3 regions of the Loigolactobacillus coryniformis subsp. coryniformis KCTC 3167 genome follow, and region 2 is predicted to be linked to each of the others. Evidence: a T-box and tRNA genes for the amino acid it is inferred to sense, from the RefSeq annotation. Region 2 holds a T-box; the other regions hold tRNA genes.

Region 1 (7,570 bases), 640 kb from region 2:
AACAAAAGCAATTTGCTTTTGTTCTTCATCAGCCGTCTTACCGTTAACACGGTACGACGGTCCCAACGGGACTCGAACCCGTGATCTCCTGCGTGACAGGCAGGCGTCCTAACCAACTAGACCATGGAACCATATTGCGGGAGCAGGGTTTGAACCTACGACCTTCGGGTTATGAGCCCGACGAGCTACCAGACTGCTCCATCCCGCGATAATATAAAGGAGGATGAGGGATTCGAACCCTCGCATGCTTTTACACATCTGACGGTTTTCAAGACCGTTCCCTTCAGCCACTTGGGTAATCCTCCAAGCTGAAAATGACCCGTACGGGATTTGAACCCATGTTACCGCCGTGAAAGGGCGGTGTCTTAACCACTTGACCAACGGGCCATACAAAAAATAAAAAAACGGAGAAGGAGAGATTCGAACTCTCGCGCGGTGTTACCCGCCTACACCCTTAGCAGGGGCGCCTCTTCAGCCACTTGAGTACTTCCCCAAAATGGGCCTAAATGGACTTGAACCATCGACCTCACGCTTATCAGGCGTGCGCTCTAACCAGCTGAGCTATAGGCCCATAGTAAAGCGGGTGACGAGAATCGGACTCGCGACAACAGCTTGGAAGGCTGTGGTTTTACCACTAAACTACACCCGCATACTATAGAATAACTGAATATGATGGCGCGGGACAGAATCGAACTGCCGACACATGGAGCTTCAATCCATTGCTCTACCGACTGAGCTACCGAGCCATATTTAAACGGTCCCAACGGGACTCGAACCCGTGATCTCCTGCGTGACAGGCAGGCGTCCTAACCAACTAGACCATGGAACCAATTGCGGGAGCAGGGTTTGAACCTACGACCTTCGGGTTATGAGCCCGACGAGCTACCAGACTGCTCCATCCCGCGATAATATTATATAAAACTTAGATGGTTTAAAACAACATCCATCAAAGATGGACCTTGTAGGACTCGAACCTACGACCGGACGGTTATGAGCCGTCTGCTCTAACCAACTGAGCTAAAGGTCCAAGCTCTTTAAACCTATCGCGGCAAAGGGAATCGAACCCCCGACCTCCCGGGTATGAACCGGACGCTCTAACCTGCTGAGCTACACCGCGATACTTTGGATCTAATCGGGAAAACAGGATTCGAACCTGCGACCCCCTGGTCCCAAACCAGGTGCTCTACCAAGCTGAGCTATTTCCCGAAACTTTTTATGTGTTACTAATGAGCTAATCGCTCAATGCACCCAGTAGGAGTCGAACCTACAACCTTCTGATTCGTAGTCAGACACTCTATCCAATTGCGCTATGGGTGCATAATAATAATGCCGAGGACCGGAATCGAACCGGTACGGTGATCACTCACCGCAGGATTTTAAGTCCTGTGCGTCTGCCAGTTCCGCCACCCCGGCATATTATTAAAGCGGAAGACGGGATTCGAACCCGCGACCCCCACCATGGCAAGGTGATGTTCTACCACTGAACTACTTCCGCATGTATTCAATTAATGCCGACTAGACGATTCGAACGCCCGACCCTCTGATTACAAATCAGATGCTCTACCAACTGAGCTAAGTCGGCATAACTCTCGAGTGCGGGTGAAGGGACTCGAACCCCCACGCCTTACGGCGCTAGATCCTAAATCTAGTGCGTCTGCCAATTCCGCCACACCCGCAAAAATATTTAAAACTGGCAATGAGCCGTGACAGGCTCGAACTGTCGACCCTCTGATTAAAAGTCAGATGCTCTACCAACTGAGCTAACGGCTCAAATGGAGGTTACAGGGTTCGAACCTGTGACCCCCTGCTTGTAAGGCAGGTGCTCTCCCAGCTGAGCTAAACCTCCAAATGAAAAAGTGCGTGGCAACGTCCTACCCTCGCAGGGGGTGCTCCCCCAACTACTCTCGGCGCTAAGAAGCTTAACTTCTGTGTTCGACATGGGAACAGGTGTATCCTTCTTGCTATCGCCACCACACCACTTTCTGAGAACGTTGCGCTCTCAAAACTGGATATTCATTTCTTTGCCCTTAAACTAACACTACGTACATGCTACTTGGTTAAGTCCTCGACCGATTAGTATTGGTCCGCTCCATGCCTCACGGCACGTCCACTTCCAACCTATCTACCTGATCATCTCTCAGGGGTCTTACTTCCATAAAGGAATGGGAAATCTCATCTTGTGGGGGGCTTCACACTTAGATGCTTTCAGCGTTTATCCCGGCCATACTTAGCTACCCAGCGATGCGCCTGGCGGCACAACTGGTACACCAGCGGTATGTCCATTCCGGTCCTCTCGTACTAGGAACAGCTCCACTCAAATTTCCTACGCCCGCGACGGATAGGGACCGAACTGTCTCACGACGTTCTGAACCCAGCTCGCGTACCACTTTAATGGGCGAACAGCCCAACCCTTGGGACCAACTACAGCCCCAGGATGTGATGAGCCGACATCGAGGTGCCAAACCTCCCCGTCGATGTGGACTCTTGGGGGAGATAAGCCTGTTATCCCCAGGGTAGCTTTTATCCGTTGAGCGATGGCCCTTCCATACGGAACCACCGGATCACTAAGCCCGACTTTCGTCCCTGCTCGACCTGTAAGTCTCGCAGTCAAGCTCCCTTATGCCTTTACACGCTATGAATGATTTCCAACCATTCTGAGGGAACCTTTGGGCGCCTCCGTTACTTTTTAGGAGGCGACCGCCCCAGTCAAACTGCCCACCTGACACTGTCTCCCGCCACGCTAAGTGGCGCGGGTTAGAGGGTTCATACAGCAAGGGTAGTATCCCACCAATGCCTCCACCGAAACTAGCGTTCCGGCTTCAACGGCTCCTACCTATCCTGTACAAGCGGTACAAACACTCAATATCAAGCTACAGTAAAGCTCCATGGGGTCTTTCCGTCCTGTCGCGGGTAACCCGCATCTTCACGGGTATTATAATTTCACCGAGTCTCTCGTCGAGACAGTGCCCAGATCGTTACGCCTTTCGTGCGGGTCGGAACTTACCCGACAAGGAATTTCGCTACCTTAGGACCGTTATAGTTACGGCCGCCGTTTACTGGGGCTTCATTTCTGGGCTTCGTACCGAAGTACTAACTCATCCACTTAACCTTCCAGCACCGGGCAGGCGTCAGCCCCTATACGTCATCTTACGATTTAGCAGAGACCTGTGTTTTTGATAAACAGTCGCCTGGGCCTATTCACTGCGGCTGATCGTTAGATCAGCACCCCTTCTTCCGAAGTTACGGGGTCATTTTGCCGAGTTCCTTAACGAGAGTTCTCTCGCACACCTGAGGATACTCTCCTCGACTACCTGTGTCGGTTTGCGGTACGGGTAGTTTATTTCTCACTAGAAGCTTTTCTCGGCAGTGTGACATCAAGGACTTCGCTACTTAAATTCGCTCCCCATCACAACTTGTCCGTACAGGTGCAAGCATTTGACTCACACCAAGACTTATTGCTTGGCCGCACATTTCCAATCGTGCGGATCCTTTAGCCTCCTGCGTCCCTCCATCGTTCAAACAAAATAAACTAGTACAGGAATCTCAACCTGTTGGCCATCGCTTACGCCTTGCGGCCTCAGCTTAGGTCCCGACTAACCCTGGGAGGACGAGCCTTCCCCAGGAAACCTTAGTCATACGGTGGACAGGATTCTCACCTGTCTTTCGCTACTCATACCGGCATTCTCACTTCTAAGCGCTCCAGTTGTCCTCACGATCAACCTTCAACGCCCTTAGAACGCTCTCCTACCATGACCACATAAGTGGTCATCCACAGTTTCGGTATTATGTTTAGCCCCGGTACATTTTCGGCGCAGGGTCACTCGACTAGTGAGCTATTACGCACTCTTTAAATGGTGGCTGCTTCTGAGCCAACATCCTAGTTGTCTATGCAACCCCACATCCTTTTCCACTTAACATAAATTTGGGGACCTTAACTGGTGGTCTGGGCTGTTTCCCTTTCGACAATGGATCTTATCACTCACTGTCTGACTCCCGGATAATTCATCAATGGCATTCGGAGTTTATCTGAATTCAGTAACCCAAGACGGGCCCCTAGTCCAAACAGTGCTCTACCTCCATGATGGTCAATTCCGAGGCTAGCCCTAAAGCTATTTCGAAGAGAACCAGCTATCTCCAAGTTCGTTTGGAATTTCACCGCTACCCACACCTCATCCCAGCATTTTTCAACATACACGGGTTCGGTCCTCCAGTGTGTTTTACCACACCTTCAACCTGGACATGGGTAGGTCACTTGGTTTCGGGTCTACGTCTACATACTAAACGCCCTATTCAGACTCGCTTTCGCTATGGCTCCGCCTTATCAGCTTAACCTCGCATGCAAACGTAACTCGCCGGTTCATTCTACAAAAGGCACGCTATCACCCATTAACGGGCTCTAACTAATTGTAGGCACACGGTTTCAGGAACTGTTTCACTCCCCTTCCGGGGTTCTTTTCACCTTTCCCTCACGGTACTGGTCCACTATCGGTCACTAGGTAGTATTTAGCCTTGGGAGATGGTCCTCCCAGATTCCGACGGAATTTCACGTGTTCCGCCGTACTCAGGATCCTGAACGAAGAGCCGTTGATTTGACTTACGGGACTTTCACCCTGTTTTGTTCAGCATTCCAACTGACTCAGTTATCAACGACTTTGGTAACTCCAAAGTTCAGTCCTACAACCCCACAATGCAAGCATCATGGTTTGGGCTGTTCCCCGTTCGCTCGCCGCTACTTAGGGAATCGAATTTTCTTTCTGTTCCTGCAGGTACTGAGATGTTTCAGTTCCCCACGTTTACCTCTCATAAGCTATGTATTCACTTATGAGTAACCAACGACTAAGTTGGCTGGGTTCCCCCATTCGGAAATCTCCGGATCAAAGCTTACGTACAGCTCCCCGAAGCATATCGGTGTTAGTACCGTCCTTCATCGGCTCCTAGTGCCAAGGCATCCACCGTGCGCCCTTCTTAACTTAACCTATTTGATACCTAACGGTATCACGGTTAGAGTTTAGCGATTAAGAAATACTTTCTTAAAAAACTCTTTAAAACGCAGTGTTAATTCTCGGTTTATATATTACAAAGAAATTGAATATCCAGTTTTCAAAGTACAACGTTTAACAGCTCTCGCTGTTAATGGAGGATAACGGGATCGAACCGATGACCTCCTGCGTGCAAAGCAGGCGCTCTCCCATCTGAGCTAATCCCCCATATTAATTAGAAATGGGCCTAAATGGACTTGAACCATCGACCTCACGCTTATCAGGCGTGCGCTCTAACCAGCTGAGCTATAGGCCCAAAAAAAAGCGTCCAATTAATATAAGTATGAGAGTAAACCTCTCAAAACTAAACAAAGTTTCAAAACAAATCGTGTAGGTTTCCGTAATTATTCCTTAGAAAGGAGGTGATCCAGCCGCAGGTTCTCCTACGGCTACCTTGTTACGACTTCACCCCAATCATCTGTCCCACCTTAGGCGGCTAGTTCCCTAAAAGGGTTACCCCACCGACTTCGGGTGTTACAAACTCTCATGGTGTGACGGGCGGTGTGTACAAGGCCCGGGAACGTATTCACCGCGGCGTGCTGATCCGCGATTACTAGCGATTCCGGCTTCATGTAGGCGAGTTGCAGCCTACAATCCGAACTGAGATCGGCTTTAAGAGATTAGCTTACCCTCGCGGGTTCGCAACTCGTTGTACCGACCATTGTAGCACGTGTGTAGCCCAGGTCATAAGGGGCATGCTGATTTGACGTCATCCCCACCTTCCTCCGGTTTGTCACCGGCAGTCTTACTAGAGTGCCCAACTAAATGCTGGCAACTAGTCATAAGGGTTGCGCTCGTTGCGGGACTTAACCCAACATCTCACGACACGAGCTGACGACAACCATGCACCACCTGTCACTTTGTCCCCGAAGGGAAAGCTGTATCTCTACAGTGGTCAAAGGATGTCAAGACCTGGTAAGGTTCTTCGCGTTGCTTCGAATTAAACCACATGCTCCACCGCTTGTGCGGGCCCCCGTCAATTCCTTTGAGTTTCAACCTTGCGGTCGTACTCCCCAGGCGGAATGCTTAATGCGTTAGCTGCAGCACTGAAGGGCGGAAACCCTCCAACACTTAGCATTCATCGTTTACGGTATGGACTACCAGGGTATCTAATCCTGTTCGCTCCCCATACTTTCGAGCCTCAGCGTCAGTTACAGACCAGACAGCCGCCTTCGCCACTGGTGTTCTTCCATATATCTACGCATTTCACCGCTACACATGGAGTTCCACTGTCCTCTTCTGCACTCAAGTTTTCCAGTTTCTAATGCACTTCTTCGGTTAAGCCGAAGGCTTTCACATCAGACTTAAAAAACCGCCTGCGCTCGCTTTACGCCCAATAAATCCGGACAACGCTTGCCACCTACGTATTACCGCGGCTGCTGGCACGTAGTTAGCCGTGGCTTTCTGGTTGGATACCGTCAAAGGACTAACAGTTACTCTAGTCCCTGTTCTTCTCCAACAACAGAGTTTTACGATCCTAAAACCTTCTTCACTCACGCGGCGTTGCTCCATCAGACTTTCGTCCATTGTGGAAGATTCCCTACTGCTGCCTCCCGTAGGAGTTTGGGCCGTGTCTCAGTCCCAATGTGGCCGATTACCCTCTCAGGTCGGCTACGTATCATTGTCTTGGTAAGCCGTTACCTTACCAACTAACTAATACGCCGCGGGTCCGTCCAAAAGTGACAGCCAAAGGCCGTCTTTTACATTCAGACCATGTGGTCTGAATGGTTATGCGGTATTAGCATCTGTTTCCAAATGTTATCCCCCACTTAAGGGTAGGTTACCCACGTGTTACTCACCCGTCCGCCACTCACGTCAATCAACGTCCACTGCAAGCAGCTTCGGTCGACGTCAGTGCGTTCGACTTGCATGTATTAGGCACGCCGCCAGCGTTCGTCCTGAGCCAGGATCAAACTCTCATATAAAATGAAAATTGATTGCTCAATTGATTTTGTTGCTAGCGAGTTATAATTCAAATTGAATTGACTTCGCAAATGTTTGCTTTATCTCGAACCGGTCCGAAGGCCGGTAAAAAATAAAGACCCTACACATTTGATTTGTCGAAACTTTGTTCAGTTTTCAAAGGTCTACCTTGTTGCTCAACACAACTTAATCAGTTTATCATGACGAGCGAAGCTTGTCAAGAACTTTTTGAATAAATATTCAAGCCGTTCATTTCTGATTTCGTTATGCCTTGTTAAATCAAGCTTTTACTCTGCATCTTTATGCAAATAGAAATGAATAACTCAACAAGTGACAACTTTATTAGTTTATCAAGTTAAGCAAGATCTGTCAACAAAAAGTTTTAAAAACTTTTTTCAACGACACGAGCTGTAACTGACAACAACAAATACTATATCAACATTTCGCGGTAGCGTCAAGAAAAAAATTTCGAATTTAGTATATTTATACCAAAATTAGCTCACTTAGTTAAAATGTGGGACCCCGCTCATATCGATCTGCGTCAATAAACCGCGTAATATCTTAGGATGTTCAAAGGTATAACTCTTTGCTTGAAGCGAGGTAATGTT
Region 2 (7,570 bases):
GTGGCCGTCAAAAAATCACTGATTTTAGTTTTAAAATTACTCGAAGCAATTGCCTTACTGATTTGTTGTTGCTCTAGATAAGCAATCAATTCATCCAAACCTGGCTTTTTTTCCAATCTTCCTTGATGAATGGCCTGATCGATCGCTTGATAGGTCAGCCGCATAAATTCTTGCACTTGCGCTTCACTACCAAAAGCCTCACGGAAAAAGGCCATTAAGTCTTCATCAGAGGCGCCAATAAAACGCTCATAGTAGTCGTCACTATAATCGAGTTTCATTTGCTTTGCCGCCGCTAAATTGGCCTGATAGTATAACTTTTCGGAATCAAACATCAAGCCATCCATATCAAAAATTACGCCTTGTACCTTCATCGTCAGTCCTCAACTTTCAAAATAGTGGCGCACTTCAGAAACAAAATAAAGTGAACCCGTTAATAATAGCATATCGTCTGCTGATGCTTCTTGCAAGACCGCTTGCAGCGCTTCCTGCCAGTATGTATATAACGGCAGATCTTGCTCACTTGCTTGTTCTAACTCACTAGCTGCAGCCACCCGATCATTACCGTTAAACTGCGTCAAAATGAGATGGACATTAGGTAACCGTTCCAAAATTGCTAACATTTTAGTGGTTTCCTTATCCTTCAGTGCAGCAAAAATAATATAGATCTCTAGTTGGCTGAAATTTGCTTTCAACGTGTCCGCCAAAGCATGCATTGCCGGTTCATTGTGCGCCCCGTCTAAAACGATTAGCGGCTGATCGTTGATCTTCTCTAAGCGTCCGAGCCACTTAGCCTGTGCTAAACCAGCCTTGATTGTTTTGGCATCACTACTTTGCTGCAATTGTTGTAACGCCAAGACAAAGGCAGCAATGGCCACTGCAGCATTATCAATTTGATAATCGCCTAACATCGGTAGCTCGATTCCTTTTACGTGCTGAGCTAAGCCAGTGAAATCAAAAGTCTCGCCCCAAGTCGCCAAGGCTTGATGCCGCGAAGTTTTAAAATCATCGCCTAACCGGTACAGTCGGCTGTGCTTTTGTTCAGCCACAGTACTAACTACCGCCTGCGCTTCTGCCGGCAATCGCCCACTGACCACAGGCTGACCTGGCTTAATTATCCCCGCTTTATGTGCTGCAATCTCGGTCAATGTGTCACCCAACAGTGCCATATGATCGTAACCAATCGTAGTGATCACTGACACCAATGGCGTGATCACGTTAGTCGCATCCGTCAGTCCCCCGATACCGACCTCAATAATCGCCAAATCAATCGGTTGCTGCGCAAAGTAGACAAGCATTAACAAGGTGACAAATTCAAATTCAGTGATCTGATTTTCTGGTTGCGCCGCATCCAATTCGGCCACACGTGGGCCGACCTGGTTGACTAACTGCAACAACGCTTCATCACTGATTGGTTCCCCATCAATGCTGATTCGTTCATTAAAATGCGTCAAAAACGGTGATGTAAATGTTCCTACTGTCATACCCTGCGCATTTGCTAAATAACGGAGATCATTGACCACAGATCCTTTACCATTGGTACCAGCAACATGAATCGCGGTTATCTGTTTTTCCGGATGACCAAAGGCAGCAACTGCCCGTTGCATACGACTTAAACTGCCTTCCTTATGCATTTTAGGCCGACTGTGAATTTTAGTTAAGGCAACTTGATAATTTTCTGCGTACATAATTTCGCCACTTTCACTTTTTTTCCAGTATAACAAAAAAAGAAGCCTGAAATTCAGACTTCTTTTTTTTACCGCCTATAAATTAGCTTTCAATTCAGTAATTCGTTCGTTAGCAGCTGCTAATTTTTGTTCATAGTCAGCGCGTTTAGCTTTTTGTTCAGCGACAACCGCTTCAGGTGCATTTTGCACGAAACGCTCATTACCTAATTTTTTATCAGCCCGCGTAACCTCACTCTGTAATTTAGCTGCTTCCTTTTCCATCCTTTTGATTTCTTCATTCAGATCGATCAACTCAGCTAGTGGTACATAGATCTCGGCGCCCGTAATAATTGCCGACATCGCCAAAGCTGGCGCCGCAACATCCGCCGCAATCGTCAAGGCCTTAGGATGAACAAAGCGCTCGATGTATTCCCGATTGTTCTCAAAGATAGTCTGCGTCGATTGATCCGTTGTTTTGATCATCACATCAATTGGGCTGGATAATGGCGCATTGACCTCCGCCCGAATATTACGAACTGAACGAATCAGATCAATCAAGCTAGACATTTGCGCCACCGCATCAGCATCAGCCAGTTCAGTGTGTTCAACAGGATAGCTAGCCGTCACGATCGAATCCCCGACATGTGGTAATTGTTGCCATAATTCTTCAGTAACAAATGGCATGATCGGATGCATTAATTTCAACGTTTGTTCGAAAACATAAGCTAAAGCCTGTTGTTTGTTTGCAATGGCCGTCTGATCATCGCCGTACAAGACTTCTTTACTCATTTCAATGTACCAATCACAAAGATCGTTCCAGATGAAATTATAAAGCAAGCGGCCCGCTTCACCAAATTCAAAGTCTTCAAATAAGCGCGTCACGTCTTTGACGGTGTCATTTAAACGACTCAAGATCCAGCGATCAGCCAAGTCACGTTGATCCGCAGTTGGCATTGTTGACGTAGTCGTAGAATCTAAATTCATGATCACAAAACGGCTGGCGTTCCAGATCTTGTTAATAAAGTTCCATGCGGCGTCCATTTTGCTATAAGAGAAGCGTACATCTTGCCCTGGAGTTGAACCAGTGCTTAAGAACCAGCGTAAAGCGTCGGCACCATACTTTTCGATAACTTCCATTGGATCAATCCCATTACCCAAGGATTTACTCATCTTGCGGCCCTGTTCATCACGAATCAAACCATGGATCAAAACGTGTTCAAATGGCCGTTTACCAGTAAATTCTAAGCTCTGGAAGATCATCCGGGAAACCCAGAAGAAAATAATATCGTAGCCTGTTACTAAGGTGTTAGTTGGGAAATAGCGCTTGAAGTCAGGCGCATCAGTGTCGGGCCAACCCATCGTTGAAAATGGCCATAAAGCACTACTAAACCACGTATCAAGTACGTCTGAATCTTGTTCCCAATTTTCTGGATCGGCTGGCGCTTCCATACCAACATACGTCTCGCCAGTTTCCTTGTTATACCAAGCTGGGATCCGATGTCCCCACCAAAGCTGCCGTGAGATCACCCAATCATGTACATTATCCATCCATTGCGTGAAGGTGTTTTCAAACCGTTCAGGCACAAAATCAACCCGATCGTCCCCATTTTGGTTCTTCAAAGCCGCTTCAGCTAATGGCTTCATCTTGACGAACCACTGTGTTGATAAGCGCGCTTCAACTTGAACGCCAGTCCGCTCAGAATGGCCCACACTATGCACGATTGGATCTGTGCGTAATAAGTAGCCTTCCTGATCTAAATCAGCCACCATAGCTTTACGGGCATCAAAACGGTCCATACCTTCATATTTGCCGGCATTGGCGTTCATTGATGCATCTTCATTCATTGTATTGATCCGCTTTAAATTATGGCGATTACCAACTTGGAAATCATTAGGATCATGGGCTGGGGTAATTTTAACCATCCCCGTTCCAAACTCCTTATCAACGTACGGATCGGCAATGATTGGTAAATGCCGCCCTTGTAATGGTAAGACAACTTCACGACCAACCAGATCTTTATAACGTTCGTCATCTGGGTTGACCGCAACAGCCACATCCCCAAACATCGTTTCTGGCCGGGTGGTTGCAATTTCAATGTAGTTCTTACCATCAAACGTATAATCAGGATCAACAAACGGGTATTTAACATGATAAAAAGCGCCTTGATCATCCTGATGAATGACTTCGATATCAGATAAAGCCGTCCGCGCTTGCGGATCCCAGTTGATGATATATTCACCGCGATAGATCAAGCCTTTTTTGTATAGTTCAACAAAGACTTTACGGACAGCCTTGGACAAACCTTCATCCAAAGTGAAGCGTTCACGTGAATAGTCGACTGAGATACCTAACTTAGCCCATTGCTGATGAATGATATCACCATATTCATGGACCCAATCCCATACTTCGTCAACAAATTTTTCACGGCCTAAATCATAGCGCGTAATACCCTTTTCGCGTAAGTGACCTTCAACTTTGGCCTGAGTGGCGATACCAGCATGGTCCATCCCTGGTAACCACAAAACGTCATACCCTTGCATCCGTTTTTGACGGATCAACATATCCTGTAACGTGGTATCCCAAGCATGGCCTAAATGTAGCTTACCAGTTACATTAGGCGGTGGGATCACGATTGAATACGGTTTTGCTTCCGGATCGCCACTTGGTTTGAATAAATCTTTTTTGAGCCATTCTTCATACCGCCCAGGTTCAACCTGATGCGGATCGTACTTAGTTGACATCTGTTTTTTGTCAGCCATTGACGTCACCCCTCTAAAATTAATATCGTTCACTGCAAATAAAAAAGCACCCGTCCTAAATCAATAGGACGAATGCTGTTATTCGCGGTACCACCTAAATTGCGCATACTGCGCCACTTAATTGATCATAACGGCTATCTACCGGCTACTCCTACTCGAGTGGTTAAAAAAGCAATTTTTCCAACCACTTCTAGATCAAATTAGCGATAAAAACTAACTTAAACAACCTAGATTTCAAAGTAACAGCTCCCAAGTTACCTTCATTGTGTATCGCGTAAAGCTTGCAGCAATTCACTTTTTCTCTATGCCGCGATTCCACAACTACTCGCTTGTTCAATGCTTTGAAACTACTGTAGCAAAAAATCGGCAGTAGTGCAATGCTAAATTAAAGCAGACTGGCGATTTCAGTCTGATCTTGAGACAAAAATTCTTCGTCAGCTTTAATTTCAGTCATTTTAATACCAGCTAACGCTTCAGCCATCAAGCCCTCAACATCAATGAACTTTTCATAGGCCCGCGTCTTTTCCAAGTTAGGCCGTGTCTTTGGTGCTGGTGGCGCAAAAATCGTACAGCAATCTTCAAACGGCATGATCGATAAATTAAACGTATCGATTTCTTCGGCAATTTTGATGATCTCGTTTTTATCCATTGAAACAACTGGCCGCAAAATTGGTGTTGTGGTCACATCATTGATTGCGACCATACTTTCCATTGTCTGTGAGGCGACTTGACCTAAGGCTTCCCCATTAAAAATAGCTAACCCTCGCTGTTGTTCACGAATTTTATCAGTCAAACGTAACATTAAACGCCGCTGTACAGTCATCAAATAGCCTTCAGGCACTTTATTTTTGATTTCTTCTTGAATATGCGTAAATGGCACTTCAATAAACTGAATGCTACCAGCATACGGTGCTAATTTTGAAGTCAATTCCTTGGCCTTGGCTAGCGCTTTGGCACTCGTATATGGCGGGCTAAAAAAGTGCACCATTTGAATCGCTACACCACGCTTCATGGCTAAATAACCAGCCACTGGCGAATCGATTCCACCAGATAACATCAACATACCCCGACCGGCAGTCCCAACTGGCAACCCACCAGCACCTTGAATCGTCCGGCTAGATAAATAAATACCATCCAAACGAACTTCAACTCGCAATGTGATTTCTGGCTTATGCACACGCACCGTAATTCCTGGAACATTGTCCAAAATTACGCCACCAAGCTCGGCGTTCATTTCGTTGGTGTCTAATTCAAAGTTATGATCTGAACGACGCGTATTGACCTTAAATGTGTCACCAGGCTGATATTGTTCCTTAATCATAGCGATTGCGGTTGCCCGGACCTGATCCATATCACGTTCTACTCGGATCGATGGTGAAAAGTTTTGAATGCCAAAAACTTGGCCTAAACGTTTCATCACTGCGGCACTGTCTTCACCATGCAAAACAACGTGTAACCGATCACGGCGAGCATGAATTTCTAACGCTGGAAAACGATGTAGCGCCTTGCGTGTATTACTGTATAAACGATCGATAAAGCTGCGCCGGTTTTTACCTTTAGTTGATAATTCACCGTAGCGCACCATAATTTCTGTATATTCCATTAAATTCTCCTATTTCACGATTAAAGTCGACTATTCCTCATGGCAAAATTTATGCCACGAAAAATCTGTTCCTTGTACGATTATGAGTTGATCAATTCAAAACGCGCATAAATCTGATCAAAAGCTTTGATGAAAGCCTCTGCTTCAGCCAAAGTATTATTTTCATCTAAAGAAACCCGAACAGCACTCGTTGCAATCTCATCAGGAACGTGCATAGCTGCTAACGTACCCGAAATCGTTCCTTTTTTAGAGGAACAAGCACTGGTGGTTGAGATATAAATATCATGCTCCTCAAAAGCATGGACGATGGTTTCACCACGAACACCTTGAATGCCAAAGCAAAGAATGTGCGGTGCGAAATCAGCAGTATTTTCCGAGAAAATTGTGACCTTAGGCTGTTGCGCCACGTGCTGATAAATTTTAGTTTTGATTGCCTGCTGTTGTTGTACCTTGGCTGACTCATCAGTTAACAATAAACGTAATGCCTTAGCCATCCCCGCGATTGCCGGTAGATTTTCTGTACCACTACGCCAATTGTTTTCTTGACCACCACCAGTCATCAAAGGCGCTAACTGGCGCCCACGCTTCGCATAGATAAAGCCCGTTCCCCGGGGACCATGGAATTTATGCGCTGAGAAGGTTAAAAAGTCGATCCGTGGTAATCTCAGTAATGGTAATAGTCCCTTACCGATCGATTGTACCGCATCAACATGGAAATGCACTCGTGGATAATCAGCCAAAATATCGGCAACTTCTTTAAGTGGTTGAACACTACCAATTTCATTATTGACTGCCATGATCGAAACTAGGATCGTATCTGATCGCAAGGCTGCTTTTAAGTCAGCGGGATCAATAAACCCACGCTTATCAACGGGTAAATAAGTCACCTCGTAGCCTAACTGTTCCAATTGGGCTAATGAATTTTTAACTGCCGGATGTTCAATCTCTGTGCTGATCAAATGTTTACCAAATTGGCGTTTTGCGATTGCGGTTCCTTTAACGACCCAATTGTCGCCTTCGGTACCACCACTGGTGAAATAAATTTCATCAGGTTCGGCTTGGATCAACTGAGCGATTTGTTGTCGCGACTGTTGTAATAAATTATCGGCTTTATCGCCTAACGCATGCAAACTAGACGGATTACCAAAAAAATCCTGACTGACTGCTTGGTAAGACTGCAGAACTTCTGGTGCCGCCGCAGTTGTCGCGCTATTATCAAAATAAATCATGCAAACATTCTTCCTTTTTCGTTATTCCACGCCTGACGATTTTACTCACAGCGTATTGTTGACTAACTCTTACGATCAATAACAAAATTCCCAACTATTATAACAAACTCATCTTAAAAGACAATACTAACTTTTAATAAGCAATCAAAAAGGCACCACCGCTCAACGCAGAACGGACAGCACCTTTTATAACGACTATCAAACCTTTAACTCCTGATCCTTCGTTTTATAGAAGCTTTCTTCAACTTTTTTATAACTACCTGGTTCGACTTGCTCTAAAACAGTGGCAATGGTTTCAGCCGCTTGTTTGTAAT
Region 3 (7,570 bases), 820 kb from region 2:
TAAAAAATGGACACGCGCACTTAGATATCAAAGTTATTCAAAATGGCCCCCTGCTACACAACAAGCACTTTTAGCAACTGTCAGCACATCTCCTTGGCGTTTGGGCTATCACATTCAATCCGATAGCGGACTACTGAACGATCCTAATGGTTTTGCTTATTTCAATAACAAGTGGCATTTATACTACCAGAACTTCCCTTTTGGCCCAGTTCATGGGTTAAAATCATGGCGTCATTTAACTTCCGATGATTTAGTCCACTGGCAAAAGACAGCTGGCGATCTGTTACCAGATTCTGCCTACGATAGTCACGGCGCCTATTCCGGCTCTGCCTTACCACTTGGCAATCAATTATTTCTGATGTATACCGGTAATGTGCGCGACGCAAATTGGCAACGTCACCCATATCAAAACGGCGCTGTGCTGGACCAGCATAACCAGCTCACCAAATTAAGTAAACCATTGATCAGCGAACCACCAGCTGGTTACACCAGTGAATTTCGTGATCCGCAGATCATCGCAAAACAAGACCAATATTGGGCATTTATTGGTGGACAAACTAACGACAAAGTAGGCACTATCCTTGTTTATCAGTCCAATGACCTACACCAATGGGATTTTATGGGCCCGCTACAACTAGACCAACCCAAAATTGGCTATATGATCGAATGCCCTAATTTAATCCAAATCGGCAATACCACTGTTTTGATCAGTTGTCCCCAAGGTTTAGCACAGTCAACACTCGCTTACCAAAATATTTATCCCAATACTTATTTGCTTAGTGACCAAGTCGACTGGGAAAACTTAACTTTCAACGCACAATACTCACTTAAATTACTAGATGATGGTTTTGACGTTTATGCCACGCAGGCGATCAATGCGCCGGATGGCCGTGCGTTAGCCGTGTCGTGGATTGGCTTGCCTGAGATCGACTATCCCACTGATCGTTACGGTTGGGCCCATTGTTTAAGTCTGATCAAGGAATTAACGATCAAGGACGGCCACCTTTATCAATACCCTGTCAGCGAGAATCAAAAATTACGCACTGATGAGCAACAATTCAACGTTCAGGCAACGCCAGCACCGACAGTTATCCAAGCTAACAGTGGTCAACAATACGAGTTGGCTTTAAACCTTGCCGCAGATCAAGAAATTACACTACACATCGCAGAAAATAGTGACGCTTCTGCCTTTTTTGAGGTAAAATTAAACAGTAAAACCGGTGTTGTCACTGTTGATCGCCAAGCTGCTGGTGAACCATTTGCTGAAAAATACGGCACAGTCCGCACGAGTCAATTACCAGCCCATCACGCGATCACTTTAAATTTATTTGTTGACCATTCAGTTTGCGAGATGTACCTCAATCATGGTTACACTACCCTGACTGCACGCTTTTTCCCCAAGCCGGGCCAACAACAACTATCAGTTAGCAGTCCCACAACGGCTGAGCTCACCGGAAAATTTTGGCAATTAAACGCCATAGATTAAGGAATGATACACGATGGTCAAACTAACTGACGTCGCCAAATTAGCTGGCGTTTCCGCTACTACCGTTTCACGAGTGATCAATAACTACGGTTCTTTATCGCAACACACTAAAGATAAAGTATTTGCCGCAATGCAGGAACTAAATTATCAGCCCAACAGTCTAGCACGTTCGCTGCAAGGTAAGGAAACAAAATTAATCGGCGTTATTTTCCCATCAGTTAGTAACCCTTTTTTTGGTGAGCTCGTTTCATTACTAGAAAGCCATCTTTTCGCCAAAGGCTACAAAGTCATCTTATGTAATAGCGCGGAGAATAAAGAAAAAGAGCGGGCGTATTTACAAATGTTGATTGCCAACCAAGTTGATGGTATTATTGCCGGTGCTCATAATCTAGGCATTGCGGAATATGAACGCGTCGGTTTGCCCATCATTTCGTTTGACCGTGCCTTATCAAATACGATTCCAATCGTCAGCAGCGATAATTATACCGGCGGCGCATTGGCAACGGAAGCATTACTAAAAGCTGGGGCTAAAAAAATCGTCATCCTTTCTGGAATCAACCAGCCGAATTCTCCAACGACGGAACGCTTAAATGGCTATGCCGATACTCTAAAAGCAGCCGACCTACAACCAATCACTGCTGAGATCGATTTTCATACCGCCGCTAATATCAAAGCCTTAAAGATCCATCAGTTACTCGTTGATCAAAAACCGGACGGTGTCTTTTGTACCGATGATCTATCGGCACTTTTACTAATAAATGAAGCGCAAAAATTAGGCTTGGCTATCCCAACTGACTTACAAGTAGTTGGCTATGACGGTACTAAATTAATTCAAGATTATCATCCCGAATTAACTACGATCATGCAACCCATCGATGATATCGCTACTTTATTGATTGATCTGTTGCTACAAAGAATCAAAGACCACCATGTAGCTTTACAACCACGCTACCAATTGCCGGTCAAATTGATCAATGGCCAAACAACGCGTTAAGTTGAATTAAACACGCAAAAAAGCTTCCTACCAACAGTAAACGAGGTTGCGATAATCCCTCCATAATCATCAGATGAATTATTGTATTTCATCTGATGATTATGGAGGGATTATTATATGCCAAGATCCAAACTCACTGCCCTTGAAAAACTCAAACTGATCGAGGCGTTTCAACAGTCAGGTATATCGAGAACGCCACTTTTGCACGACAGCGTGGAATCGATGAGAAAGCGCTTGGAAGAAGCCAAAAAGAACATCCACTATAGCAAGGAATTGAAGCTCAGAACAAACAAAAAAGCAACCCTACTAAAAATTAATTTAGTAAGATTGCACTTATTCGATTGTGTCCATATTCGGACATCAATACCGGCGATCGGGGTCGAACCGATACTCCCGCGAGGGAACTGGATTTTGAATCCAGCGCGTCTGCCAATTCCGCCACGCCGGCATAATACTTATTTTTAAAAGCATGGATACCATACCTTTTTAATACAAAGGCGGTAACCGGATTTGAACCGGTGATAGAGGTTTTGCAGACCTTTGCCTTACCACTTGGCTATACCGCCATCATCAAGGTTCAAATACCTTGAAACTTTTAAACTGGGATAGCTGGATTCGAACCAGCGCATGACAGAGTCAAAGTCTGTTGCCTTACCGCTTGGCTATATCCCAATATGGTACAAGGGCGGTATGTGGGAATCGAACCCACGCGTGCCGGAGCCACAATCCGGTGCGTTAACCACTTCGCCAATACCGCCATGGCAGGGATAGTAGGAGTTGAACCCACATCAACGGTTTTGGAGACCGTGATTCTACCATTGAACTATATCCCTATTATAAAAATGGAGGAGAGTGGATTCGAACCACCGAACCCGAAGGAGCGGATTTACAGTCCGCCGCGTTTAGCCACTTCGCTACTCCTCCATAAATGGCGCGGGACAGAATCGAACTGCCGACACATGGAGCTTCAATCCATTGCTCTACCGACTGAGCTACCGAGCCATATGAAAATATTATAAGCGGTCCCAACGGGACTCGAACCCGTGATCTCCTGCGTGACAGGCAGGCGTCCTAACCAACTAGACCATGGAACCAATGTTGATGGAGGTTACAGGGATCGAACCTGTGACCCCCTGCTTGTAAGGCAGGTGCTCTCCCAGCTGAGCTAAACCTCCATAATGACCCGTACGGGATTTGAACCCATGTTACCGCCGTGAAAGGGCGGTGTCTTAACCACTTGACCAACGGGCCAGCATAGCTGACGGAGAGTAAGGGATTCGAACCCTTGATACAGGCAATACCCGTATACATGATTTCCAATCATGCTCCTTCAGCCGCTCGGACAACTCTCCATGACTCGACTCCGGCTGTCGGACTCGAACCAACGACATTCTGATTAACAGTCAGACGCTCTACCAACTGAGCTAAGCCGGAATTATAAACAGCGTGGCAACGTCCTACCCTCGCAGGGGGTGCTCCCCCAACTACTCTCGGCGTTAAGAAGCTTAACTTCTGTGTTCGACATGGGAACAGGTGTATCCTTCTTGCTATCGCCACCACACCACTTTCTGAGAACGTTACGCTCTCAAAACTGGATATTCAATTTATTTGCCCTTGAACTAACCTGCGTAAATGCTACTTGGTTAAGTCCTCGACCGATTAGTATTGGTCCGCTCCATGCCTCACGACACGTCCACTTCCAACCTATCTACCTGATCATCTTTCAGGGGTCTTACTTCCATAAAGGAATGGGAAATCTCATCTTGTGGGGGGCTTCACACTTAGATGCTTTCAGCGTTTATCCCGGCCATACTTAGCTACCCAGCGATGCGCCTGGCGGCACAACTGGTACACCAGCGGTATGTCCATTCCGGTCCTCTCGTACTAGGAACAGCTCCACTCAAATTTCCTACGCCCGCGACGGATAGGGACCGAACTGTCTCACGACGTTCTGAACCCAGCTCGCGTACCACTTTAATGGGCGAACAGCCCAACCCTTGGGACCAACTACAGCCCCAGGATGTGATGAGCCGACATCGAGGTGCCAAACCTCCCCGTCGATGTGGACTCTTGGGGGAGATAAGCCTGTTATCCCCAGGGTAGCTTTTATCCGTTGAGCGATGGCCCTTCCATACGGAACCACCGGATCACTAAGCCCGACTTTCGTCCCTGCTCGACCTGTAAGTCTCGCAGTCAAGCTCCCTTATGCCTTTACACGCTATGAATGATTTCCAACCATTCTGAGGGAACCTTTGGGCGCCTCCGTTACTTTTTAGGAGGCGACCGCCCCAGTCAAACTGCCCACCTGACACTGTCTCCCGCCACGCTGAGTGGCGCGGGTTAGAGGGTTCATACTGCAAGGGTAGTATCCCACCAATGCCTCCACCGAAACTAGCGTTCCGGCTTCAACGGCTCCTACCTATCCTGTACAAGCAGTACAAACACTCAATATCAAGCTACAGTAAAGCTCCATGGGGTCTTTCCGTCCTGTCGCGGGTAACCCGCATCTTCACGGGTATTATAATTTCACCGAGTCTCTCGTCGAGACAGTGCCCAGATCGTTACGCCTTTCGTGCGGGTCGGAACTTACCCGACAAGGAATTTCGCTACCTTAGGACCGTTATAGTTACGGCCGCCGTTTACTGGGGCTTCATTTCTGGGCTTCGTACCGAAGTACTAACTCATCCACTTAACCTTCCAGCACCGGGCAGGCGTCAGCCCCTATACGTCATCTTACGATTTAGCAGAGACCTGTGTTTTTGATAAACAGTCGCCTGGGCCTATTCACTGCGGCTGATCGTTAGATCAGCACCCCTTCTTCCGAAGTTACGGGGTCATTTTGCCGAGTTCCTTAACGAGAGTTCTCTCGCACACCTGAGGATACTCTCCTCGACTACCTGTGTCGGTTTGCGGTACGGGTAGTTTATTTCTCACTAGAAGCTTTTCTCGGCAGTGTGACATCAAGGACTTCGCTACTTAAATTCGCTCCCCATCACAACTTGTCCGTACAGGTGCAAGCATTTGACTCACACCAAGACTTATTGCTTGGCCGCACATTTCCAATCGTGCGGATCCTTTAGCCTCCTGCGTCCCTCCATCGTTCAAACAAAATAAACTAGTACAGGAATCTCAACCTGTTGGCCATCGCTTACGCCTTGCGGCCTCAGCTTAGGTCCCGACTAACCCTGGGAGGACGAGCCTTCCCCAGGAAACCTTAGTCATACGGTGGACAGGATTCTCACCTGTCTTTCGCTACTCATACCGGCATTCTCACTTCTAAGCGCTCCAGTTGTCCTCACGATCAACCTTCAACGCCCTTAGAACGCTCTCCTACCATGACCACATAAGTGGTCATCCACAGTTTCGGTATTATGTTTAGCCCCGGTACATTTTCGGCGCAGGGTCACTCGACTAGTGAGCTATTACGCACTCTTTAAATGGTGGCTGCTTCTGAGCCAACATCCTAGTTGTCTATGCAACCCCACATCCTTTTCCACTTAACATAAATTTGGGGACCTTAACTGGTGGTCTGGGCTGTTTCCCTTTCGACAATGGATCTTATCACTCACTGTCTGACTCCCGGATAATTCATCAATGGCATTCGGAGTTTATCTGAATTCAGTAACCCAAGACGGGCCCCTAGTCCAAACAGTGCTCTACCTCCATGATGGTCAATTCCGAGGCTAGCCCTAAAGCTATTTCGAAGAGAACCAGCTATCTCCAAGTTCGTTTGGAATTTCACCGCTACCCACACCTCATCCCAGCATTTTTCAACATACACGGGTTCGGTCCTCCAGTGTGTTTTACCACACCTTCAACCTGGACATGGGTAGGTCACTTGGTTTCGGGTCTACGTCTACATACTAAACGCCCTATTCAGACTCGCTTTCGCTATGGCTCCGCCTTATCAGCTTAACCTCGCATGCAAACGTAACTCGCCGGTTCATTCTACAAAAGGCACGCTATTACCCATTAACGGGCTCTAACTAATTGTAGGCACACGGTTTCAGGAACTGTTTCACTCCCCTTCCGGGGTTCTTTTCACCTTTCCCTCACGGTACTGGTCCACTATCGGTCACTAGGTAGTATTTAGCCTTGGGAGATGGTCCTCCCAGATTCCGACGGAATTTCACGTGTTCCGCCGTACTCAGGATCCTGAACGAAGAGCCGTTGATTTGACTTACGGGACTTTCACCCTGTTTTGTTCAGCATTCCAACTGACTCAGTTATCAACGACTTTGGTAACTCCAAAGTTCAGTCCTACAACCCCACAATGCAAGCATCATGGTTTGGGCTGTTCCCCGTTCGCTCGCCGCTACTTAGGGAATCGAATTTTCTTTCTGTTCCTGCAGGTACTGAGATGTTTCAGTTCCCCACGTTTACCTCTCATAAGCTATGTATTCACTTATGAGTAACCAACGACTAAGTTGGCTGGGTTCCCCCATTCGGAAATCTCCGGATCAAAGCTTACGTACAGCTCCCCGAAGCATATCGGTGTTAGTACCGTCCTTCATCGGCTCCTAGTGCCAAGGCATCCACCGTGCGCCCTTCTTAACTTAACCTATTTGATACCTAACGGTATCACGGTTAGAGTTTAGCGATTAAGAAATACTTTCTTAAAAAACTCTTTAAAACGCAGTGTTAATTCTCGGTTTATATATTACAAAGAAATTGAATATCCAGTTTTCAAAGTACAACGTTTGAGAGTAAGCCTCTCAAAACTAAACAAAGTTTCAAAACAAATCGTGTAGGTTTCCGTAATTATTCCTTAGAAAGGAGGTGATCCAGCCGCAGGTTCTCCTACGGCTACCTTGTTACGACTTCACCCCAATCATCTGTCCCACCTTAGGCGGCTAGTTCCCTAAAAGGGTTACCCCACCGACTTCGGGTGTTACAAACTCTCATGGTGTGACGGGCGGTGTGTACAAGGCCCGGGAACGTATTCACCGCGGCGTGCTGATCCGCGATTACTAGCGATTCCGGCTTCATGTAGGCGAGTTGCAGCCTACAATCCGAACTGAGATCGGCTTTAAGAGATTAGCTTACCCTCGCGGGTTCGCAACTCGTTGTACCGACCATTGTAGCACGTG

What was found. A T-box is a leader RNA that pairs with one kind of tRNA and senses whether it is charged. The one in region 2 lies ahead of LC20001_RS06150 (valine--tRNA ligase), so its partner is inferred to be a tRNA-Val.
Region 1: it has a tRNA-Val gene. The T-box ahead of LC20001_RS06150 (valine--tRNA ligase) is inferred to sense a tRNA for this amino acid. The anticodon was not compared.
Region 3: it has a tRNA-Val gene. The T-box ahead of LC20001_RS06150 (valine--tRNA ligase) is inferred to sense a tRNA for this amino acid. The anticodon was not compared.

What each region holds. Positions count from the first base shown of each region.
Region 1 covers NZ_CP017713.1:1,880,511-1,888,080, forward strand. Annotated here, with positions in the region: tRNA gene LC20001_RS09245 (tRNA-Asp) at 58-131, opposite strand; tRNA gene LC20001_RS09250 (tRNA-Met) at 135-208, opposite strand; tRNA gene LC20001_RS09255 (tRNA-Ser) at 218-305, opposite strand; tRNA gene LC20001_RS09260 (tRNA-Glu) at 316-387, opposite strand; tRNA gene LC20001_RS09265 (tRNA-Ser) at 406-493, opposite strand; tRNA gene LC20001_RS09270 (tRNA-Ile) at 498-571, opposite strand; tRNA gene LC20001_RS09275 (tRNA-Gly) at 579-649, opposite strand; tRNA gene LC20001_RS09280 (tRNA-Phe) at 674-746, opposite strand; tRNA gene LC20001_RS09285 (tRNA-Asp) at 756-829, opposite strand; tRNA gene LC20001_RS09290 (tRNA-Met) at 832-905, opposite strand; tRNA gene LC20001_RS09295 (tRNA-Ile) at 954-1,027, opposite strand; tRNA gene LC20001_RS09300 (tRNA-Met) at 1,044-1,117, opposite strand; tRNA gene LC20001_RS09305 (tRNA-Pro) at 1,133-1,206, opposite strand; tRNA gene LC20001_RS09310 (tRNA-Arg) at 1,244-1,317, opposite strand; tRNA gene LC20001_RS09315 (tRNA-Leu) at 1,328-1,413, opposite strand; tRNA gene LC20001_RS09320 (tRNA-Gly) at 1,424-1,495, opposite strand; tRNA gene LC20001_RS09325 (tRNA-Thr) at 1,510-1,582, opposite strand; tRNA gene LC20001_RS09330 (tRNA-Leu) at 1,595-1,676, opposite strand; tRNA gene LC20001_RS09335 (tRNA-Lys) at 1,698-1,770, opposite strand; tRNA gene LC20001_RS09340 (tRNA-Val) at 1,774-1,846, opposite strand; rRNA gene rrf (5S ribosomal RNA) at 1,859-1,975, opposite strand; rRNA gene LC20001_RS09350 (23S ribosomal RNA) at 2,054-4,976, opposite strand; tRNA gene LC20001_RS09355 (tRNA-Ala) at 5,135-5,207, opposite strand; tRNA gene LC20001_RS09360 (tRNA-Ile) at 5,222-5,295, opposite strand; rRNA gene LC20001_RS09365 (16S ribosomal RNA) at 5,395-6,964, opposite strand; gene LC20001_RS09370 (hypothetical protein) at 7,466-7,570, opposite strand, start outside.
Region 2 covers NZ_CP017713.1:1,236,823-1,244,392, reverse strand. Annotated here, with positions in the region: gene LC20001_RS06160 (HAD family hydrolase) at 1-371, opposite strand, end outside; gene LC20001_RS06155 (bifunctional folylpolyglutamate synthase/dihydrofolate synthase) at 381-1,685, opposite strand; gene LC20001_RS06150 (valine--tRNA ligase) at 1,761-4,424, opposite strand; T-box leader at 4,486-4,770, opposite strand; gene thiI (tRNA uracil 4-sulfurtransferase ThiI) at 4,810-6,027, opposite strand; gene LC20001_RS06140 (cysteine desulfurase family protein) at 6,108-7,256, opposite strand; gene ezrA (septation ring formation regulator EzrA) at 7,455-7,570, opposite strand, start outside.
Region 3 covers NZ_CP017713.1:2,057,345-2,064,914, forward strand. Annotated here, with positions in the region: gene LC20001_RS10195 (sucrose-6-phosphate hydrolase) at 1-1,486, shown strand, start outside; gene LC20001_RS10200 (LacI family DNA-binding transcriptional regulator) at 1,500-2,480, shown strand; tRNA gene LC20001_RS10205 (tRNA-Leu) at 2,845-2,928, opposite strand; tRNA gene LC20001_RS10210 (tRNA-Cys) at 2,976-3,046, opposite strand; tRNA gene LC20001_RS10215 (tRNA-Gln) at 3,081-3,152, opposite strand; tRNA gene LC20001_RS10220 (tRNA-His) at 3,165-3,237, opposite strand; tRNA gene LC20001_RS10225 (tRNA-Trp) at 3,240-3,313, opposite strand; tRNA gene LC20001_RS10230 (tRNA-Tyr) at 3,324-3,404, opposite strand; tRNA gene LC20001_RS10235 (tRNA-Phe) at 3,410-3,482, opposite strand; tRNA gene LC20001_RS10240 (tRNA-Asp) at 3,501-3,574, opposite strand; tRNA gene LC20001_RS10245 (tRNA-Val) at 3,583-3,655, opposite strand; tRNA gene LC20001_RS10250 (tRNA-Glu) at 3,660-3,731, opposite strand; tRNA gene LC20001_RS10255 (tRNA-Ser) at 3,743-3,832, opposite strand; tRNA gene LC20001_RS10260 (tRNA-Asn) at 3,842-3,914, opposite strand; rRNA gene rrf (5S ribosomal RNA) at 3,925-4,041, opposite strand; rRNA gene LC20001_RS10270 (23S ribosomal RNA) at 4,120-7,042, opposite strand; rRNA gene LC20001_RS10275 (16S ribosomal RNA) at 7,253-7,570, opposite strand, start outside.